DNA from 3 places in the Croceicoccus sp. YJ47 genome. Region 3 is predicted to be linked to each of the others. Evidence: predicted binding sites of a transcription regulator. Region 3 holds the regulator's gene; each other region holds the start of a gene.
The links. The regulator LexA, encoded in region 3, represses DNA repair genes until DNA is damaged. The targets are predictions, from matches to a motif close to GTTCCNCNCTTGTTCT.
Positions count from the first base shown of each region.

Region 1 (2,266 bases), 450 kb from region 3:
CCGAGGGCTCGAGCACGAGCTCGTTGAGCATCAGTCCGCAGGCCCGTGCGGCAAGCCAGGCCAACCGCGGCGGCGTTGCAAACTGCTGCCATTCGATCTGCTCGTCGCTGCGATTGGTTTGGGTCGGAACTCGGGCATCGAGACCGCAGAAGAACTGTTCCGCCTCGTCGATCGGGCTCGTGGGCTGGACTTGATCTGATGCTTGCAGATGTTGAACCTGCGCCAGCTCGAGCGCAGCGTGAGCATCACGGACTGACCATGCCCCGAGTGCATCGGTTCCGCCGAAGTGGTCCGTCATGATGCGGTTGATTTCGCCGCGCGAAAGCGCGCTGCCTGCTGCCAATTGCAACGCCATTGCTTTGGCTGCCGTCACGACAAGCGGCGGAGATGGTGGATCGAATGCGAAGGCGAGGGAAGTGTTGGACATGGGAAACCTCCTGACGAGGTCCTGCGCCTCGCAGGCCTCAATCAGCCGAAGGCCCCCTCCCCTCTGGCTCGCTGATCAGGTTTGCCGAGCGAGCCTTGCCTTGAGTTCATCGTTCCAGTCGAGACCGGTCGACGCTGGTGCTCGCGAGTGGATCACACGGCCTGATGCAGAATAGGCCTTTCGTGCGCGCTGATCCGCGAGCTCGCCTCCCGGATCATTGTCGATGAACAAGTGGAGCTCGCGCACACTCTCGGGAATCGCGACGAGGCCGAACCGCTCGTTCCCGAGCGTTGCCCAGCAAGGAATCCCAAACAGCTGCATGGCTGACAGGGCGCTTTCGATACCTTCGGCAAGGCCCAACCGGCCCGCGGCTGGCGGGGCAAGTCTGACAGCACCACAGCTGAGGCTTCCCAGCGCACGCTTGGGACGCTCGAAACCCGCCAACTTGCCGCTCGCAGTATCGATAAACGTCCTGTGCACCGCTATTGTGCCGATGTCAGTCGTGACGTTCGCCAACATTGCAGGGAGGAACTGGACCGCGCCACGTGGTCCGAGCGGCGTGCGCTCGAGGTAACGGAGCTGATCAGAGGCACGCAGGATCCCGCGCTGCGCGAGGTATCCTTCGGCAGGGCTGTCGGAGATCGCCGTCGCCGATTGCCACAAACGCCGCGCGTTGGAATCGAAGGCCCTATTTTCCTGTCGATCAGCGACCACGGCACTAGAGCCATCGAACAGGTCACGGCTGCGAACACCCTGGCGGTCCAGTGCTGCTATGACCTCCTCGTTCGAGCATCCCGCGAAGCAATGAAACAGTATCGCCTTTCTTCCCAGTGTCACGCTCAATGAGGGAGTTCGGTCATCATGCGCCGGGCAGCAGCACATGCCTTTGCCCCGACTCCATGTACCCTGAAGGCTTTCGACGATCGCGCGGGCGCGGCGTTCGAGTTGATGAGGTTTGTCTAACGGGGGCATCGACCTTCTCCGGTTGAGGTGCCCTCCCCGTGCAGCCTCCACTCTGCACTCGCGCCAAACCAATTTCCTACGCCGCCTGTTCTATATATGTTCTCACTCGATTCGGCTATAGAAGGATCGAGAAATGACAATGAAAGCTATCTTGGTCGCAGGCTTCGCGATCACCTCTGCTACCTCCGCCAGAGCCCAGGATTTGTCCGCGCCAGCCACAATCGAAGCCCCCGCGAGTCACTCCGAAGGCATCCGAATTGCTGAAACATCGAACGGCTTCCAGCTGGTCGAGCACGGGCTGTGGTCATCCCGTCAGGCCGGCCCGGCATCGGGTCTCATTGTACCACAAAATGGCCGGGTGAACCTGCCATACAGATACGAACCCAAGGCCAAACCTGGCCCCTCCGACTTCAGGCGAGCAAGCTACCTTCCCCACATCTATGCTGCGGAAGCGAAGTACTCATTGCCCGCGGGCCTGCTCGATGCGCTCGTATGGACAGAATCTCGATATAACCCCTTCGCCGTCAGCCCGGCGGGTGCCGCAGGTCTTGGACAGCTGATGCCAGCCACGGCAAAAGAACTCGGGGTCTTCAATCGCTTCGATCCTATGGCCAACATCTTCGGCGCGGCGCGGTATCTGCGGCAGATGCTCGACAGGTTCGGCGTGGTTCACCTCGCGGTGGCTGCCTACAATGCGGGTCCCGGCGCAGTGGAACGCGCAGGCGGCATTCCCCGGAATGGCGAGACGCCCGGATATGTCCAAGAGGTCCTTCGACAATGGCGTTTCTAAAGATCGACCCACGATGGCCATAGCACGGCCCATCATCCTGCGGTTTCTAGCTGGGCGGATTTGTTGCGGTTGCGAACCCCTGTGAG
Region 1 covers NZ_CP067087.1:3,008,680-3,010,945, reverse strand. Annotated here, with positions in the region: gene JD971_RS14745 (bifunctional class I SAM-dependent methyltransferase/DEAD/DEAH box helicase) at 1-427, opposite strand, end outside; gene JD971_RS14740 (toprim domain-containing protein) at 503-1,399, opposite strand; gene JD971_RS14735 (lytic transglycosylase domain-containing protein) at 1,524-2,180, shown strand.
Region 1: the regulator LexA is predicted to act here: its motif matches at 1,478-1,493, upstream of JD971_RS14740 (toprim domain-containing protein).

Region 2 (2,266 bases), 1.4 Mb from region 3:
GTCCCAGAACCGGAAATACAGCCCGTAATTGCAGGCATAACGGTGATGATGCACCTGGTGATGGCTCGCCGTTATCAGCCAGCGCCCCAACCGCGAATGAACGACGGCATCCGGAAACATGTCCCACCCCATGTGATTGGTCACACCCATGACCGTCATGATCGCCAGCACCAGAGCCAGCACGCCGACATGGATCGGAACGAGAAACACCAGCGCCGGGATCACCACCGCCCCGGTGAGCGCCTCCCACGGGTGAAACGCCATCGCCGCCCACGCGGTCGGCGGGCGGCTGGCATGGTGGACCGCATGCATCATCCGGAACGGGCCGGGCCGGTGCATCCACCGATGGGTCCAGTAGAACCAGCTGTCATGCGCAAAGAGATAGATGAACAGAGACACCGGCAACCACCACAGCGGCATGGCACCGACATCGTCGTAGATCCGGGTCCAGCCGCGCTCCTGCCAGCCCCAGCCGACGATGCCCGCCGGAATGCCGTAGATCGCGGCGGAAAGCAGCGACCAGCCGATCTCCTTGCCGATCTGCGCGTTCAGCCCGTTATAATGACCCGGCCGCGTCATCCGCGTGGCGAGCGCGAAACCGCCGCTCGTCAGCATGTAGCGCACCGCGACGATGGCCGTCATTGCCAGGGCCGATGCTCCCATGGCCAGAACCCATCCCGGTATCGTCGCGCTCATGCCCCGTGCCTTAGCGGCAAAGCGCCGCCATTCAAATGGCGAAGCGCATCGAGACACTCAGCTCAGTTCGTTTTGGCCCCACGGTGCGCATTGCGGGTCACACTCCACCTGCCGGCGCCGGATGGCGATGCGGGCGAGCCGCTCCACCTCTTTCTTCCGGCGGGCATGCGCGAGCGTGAGCAAGGGCGCGGGCCGAAGAATTTCCGCATCATAGCCATCGGCCACGATCAGCCCGCAGGAATCGGGCATGAACTCCGGCATGTCCATGCACGCCCGGTCGAGCGACGGGCAAAGCCCCCAGTAGAACCGATCGCAATAGTCCAGATAATCGGGCCATTTGGAATCGCCGAGCAGATCGGCGCGCGCCACCTTGATCTCCACGATGATGAGACGCCCGCTCGCATCCATCCCCATGAGATCCGCCCGCCGCCCATTGCGCAGCGGGACTTCCGGCAGGGTCCAGATATCGTTGCGCGCGAACAGACGGCCGATTCCGCGCGCGACGGCCTGCGCCCGTGTCGATGGCGCCGACGGGGACGGGGACGCGGGCGTGGTATGTAAAAGCGAATCGGACATGGTGACGTATTAAAGAACAAAATACGAACCTGGCAAGCGTTCGGGACGTTTGCGCCCCGTGAAAATGCACGCTCATGGCGGATTTTTCGATTCCCGGCCCGAATGTGCCGACGCCCTTTGAAAAGGGCTGGTCAGCCAATCATCACCCTGCTAATCGCGTTCGGCACGCACCCGTAGCTCAGCTGGATAGAGCGCTGCCCTCCGAAGGCAGAGGTCACAGGTTCGAATCCTGTCGGGTGCGCCAACCTTTTTAACAGCTTAGATGTGAAATCCTCGGCCCCAGAGGAGCTCGGGGAAACGGCAGGGGAACTCTCGGTGCCGCAGAGACTCCCGCTCGAGTCACGCGGCTGGACCCGTTTTCCCCGGACAGGGATGAACAATCTCTTGCCTTGATCCCCGGCTTTCGATTCAATAGGGCAGTGAAGAACAAATCGTGAATCAGGGGAACGTCATGCTCACATCGCTAGAACTCTGCGCCGGGGCCGGGGGACAGGCGCTTGGTCTCGAGAAGGCCGGGTATGAGCACGAGGCGCTGGTCGAGATTGATTCGAGCTGTTGCGAGACGCTCCGGGCCAATCGGCCGAGCTGGAACGTGATCGAGGACGATCTCCGGGTGTTCAAGGAGCGGGCCGCCGATTTCAAGGGCGTGGACCTTGTCGCAGGCGGGCTCCCCTGTCCGCCGTTCTCGCTCGCTGGCAAGCAACTCGGAGAGCGCGACGAGCGCAACCTCTTCCCGGATGCCCTCGACATCATCGACGCCACGCGTCCCCGCGCTGTCATGATCGAGAACGTCCGGGGCTTCCTCAGCGCCGTGTTCCACGATTACCGGGAGGGGCTGAAGAAGCAGCTCAAGAAGCTCGGTTACGAGGCAGACTGGCGGCTGCTCAACGCATCGGACTTCGGCGTCCCGCAGCTCCGGCCGCGTGTCGTCATTGTCGCGCTTCAATCCAAGTACGTCGATGCCTTCGATTGGCCCGAAGCGGAGGCCCATAAC
Region 2 covers NZ_CP067087.1:601,483-603,748, forward strand. Annotated here, with positions in the region: gene JD971_RS02875 (sterol desaturase family protein) at 1-696, opposite strand, end outside; gene JD971_RS02880 (MmcB family DNA repair protein) at 754-1,272, opposite strand; tRNA gene JD971_RS02885 (tRNA-Arg) at 1,440-1,516, shown strand; gene JD971_RS02890 (DNA cytosine methyltransferase) at 1,724-2,266, shown strand, end outside.
Region 2: the regulator LexA is predicted to act here: its motif matches at 1,286-1,301, upstream of JD971_RS02880 (MmcB family DNA repair protein).

Region 3 (2,266 bases):
GGCGAACCGCTCGGTCCGGGTGATTTGCCGGCCAGCAACGGGCCGATGCTGGCCGCGATGTGTGGCGAACTGCCCTGCGATGTGACGCGCCGCGGACCCATTGGGGACGAGCGCGAGGCGCTCATCACCGCGTTCGGAGCGGCGGACGATGCCGATCTGGTGATTACCAGCGGGGGCGCATCGGTCGGGGATCACGATCTGATCCGGCCGACGCTGGAATCGATCGGTGCGGAACTCGCATTCTGGCGCGTGGCGATGAAGCCGGGCAAGCCGGTGATGGTCGCACGCCGGGAACGGCAGATCGTCCTCGGCCTGCCGGGCAATCCGGTTTCCTGCTTCGTCACGGCGTTTCTGTTTGCCCTGCCCCTGATCCGCGCGATGAATGGCTGCACCGCCCCCCTCCCCACCCGGCAGGTGATGCCGATACGCGGTTCGCTCGGACCGACGGGGAAAAGAGCGGAATTCATTCGCGCGCGCATTCGCGACGGCGCGGCCGAACCGCTGCGGCTCCAGGATAGTGGCGCGATCGCTCCCTTGGCCATGGCGGATGCGTTGATCATTCGTCCGGCACACGCAAAAAGCATCCAAAATGGAGCCGAAGTGTCTATTTTTCGCCTATATGGTTAGAAGGGCGATTGACGGCGTTCCGTTTGTTGCCTAACTGTTCCTTATTCGTTCACGGATTGATTTCGTAGAACAGGAGGAACGAACCAATGCTCACGCGCAAGCAGCATGAATTGCTGGTGTTTATTCAGGATCGGCTCGACGAAACCGGGATCTCCCCCTCATTTGAGGAGATGAAGGACGCCATCGACCTGAAGTCGAAATCGGGTGTGCATCGGCTCATTTCCGCATTGGAAGAGCGTGGCTTCATCCGCCGCCTCCCCAACCGCGCCCGCGCACTCGAGGTGATACGCCAGACCGATCGTGCCGGCGCCGCCTCGAAGGAAGAGCCTGGAACCGTCGTATCCCTGAACCGCAAGGGTGGCACGCCTGCACCCGCGAATGATGTCGTCGAGATCCCGCTGCATGGCCGGATTGCCGCCGGCATGCCGATCGAGGCGCTGGAGGATCAGCAGATGCTGCCCGTGCCGGCCGCATTGCTCGGTGCGGGTGAGCATTATGCGCTCGAAGTGTCGGGCGATTCCATGATCGAGGCCGGGATCTTCGATGGCGATTTCGCGCTTGTCCGCCGCACCGAAGAGGCGCGCGATGGGGAGATTATCGTCGCACTTGTGCATGGTGTGGAAGCGACATTGAAATATCTGCACCGCGATGCCGGAAAGGTCAGGCTTGATCCTGCAAACGCAGCGTATGAGGCGCAGGTTTACGACGCTCGCGATGTGCAGGTGCAAGGGCGCCTTGCCGGGCTCCTGCGGCGGTATCACTAAGAGGAAGTCGTTAAGCCGAGAAAGGCGCCTGCGTCATTTCATCGCCTGTGCCGCTGCCCCGCTCCGGCGCCACCCATGCCCATCGCGAGGATTTCGGGCATAGGCGATCGCCCCGCTCTCGAAATCGTAGGTCATGCCGCCCCTGCGCGTAAGCAGGGCACGATCCGCCTTCAAGATGCGCGGCCTGCATGCGCCGGGCAGTTTCCATTCGGCGATCACGATATCGCTGTCCGCACATGCCGTGACCATCGCCCTGTAATCGACGGTCGCCCGGCGCTGCGACACCATGATGCGCCGTTGTCGCATTTCGAACCGGCAAAAGGCCCGGTTGCATTCCGCCCCGGGAATATCCCTGAGCTTGGCGTAGTTGCCGACGTCCGGATCGACACCCGCCTGTTCGAGCAGCGCATCGCGCGTAAACCCGGCGCGGTCGCGTAACAGGTAGATCCGTCCGCCCTCGTCCGCGATGGCGACATGCCGGCCTTCCGCCGCGATCATGAGATCGGGCGCGGGCTGCATCGCCAGCATGACGACGCCCGTGCCCATCGGAATCAACCCGTACAATCGGATGCCCCCCGACCACAGCGCACACCAGAAAAACCCCGCGGCAAAGAGAAGGATGGACCATAACGGCGGCTGCGCCCGCAGGATCACCGAATTTTCCGAGCCGGAAGCGAGGAACGCAATTTCGATCAGCGCCTGCAGCGCCCACCCCGTTGCCATCCACACCGGGCCGCCCAAGCCTATGAGGTCGAGCGTGAGCGACAGGCCGAGCAACGGCATCACCAGCGCGGTCGTCAGCGGAATTGCGACCAGATTGGCGAACGGCCCGAACACCCCGGTGCGATGAAAGTGAAAGAGGACGAGCGGCGACA
Region 3 covers NZ_CP067087.1:2,555,603-2,557,868, reverse strand. Annotated here, with positions in the region: gene JD971_RS12465 (molybdopterin molybdotransferase MoeA) at 1-627, shown strand, start outside; gene lexA (transcriptional repressor LexA) at 714-1,391, shown strand; gene JD971_RS12455 (ComEC/Rec2 family competence protein) at 1,425-2,266, opposite strand, start outside.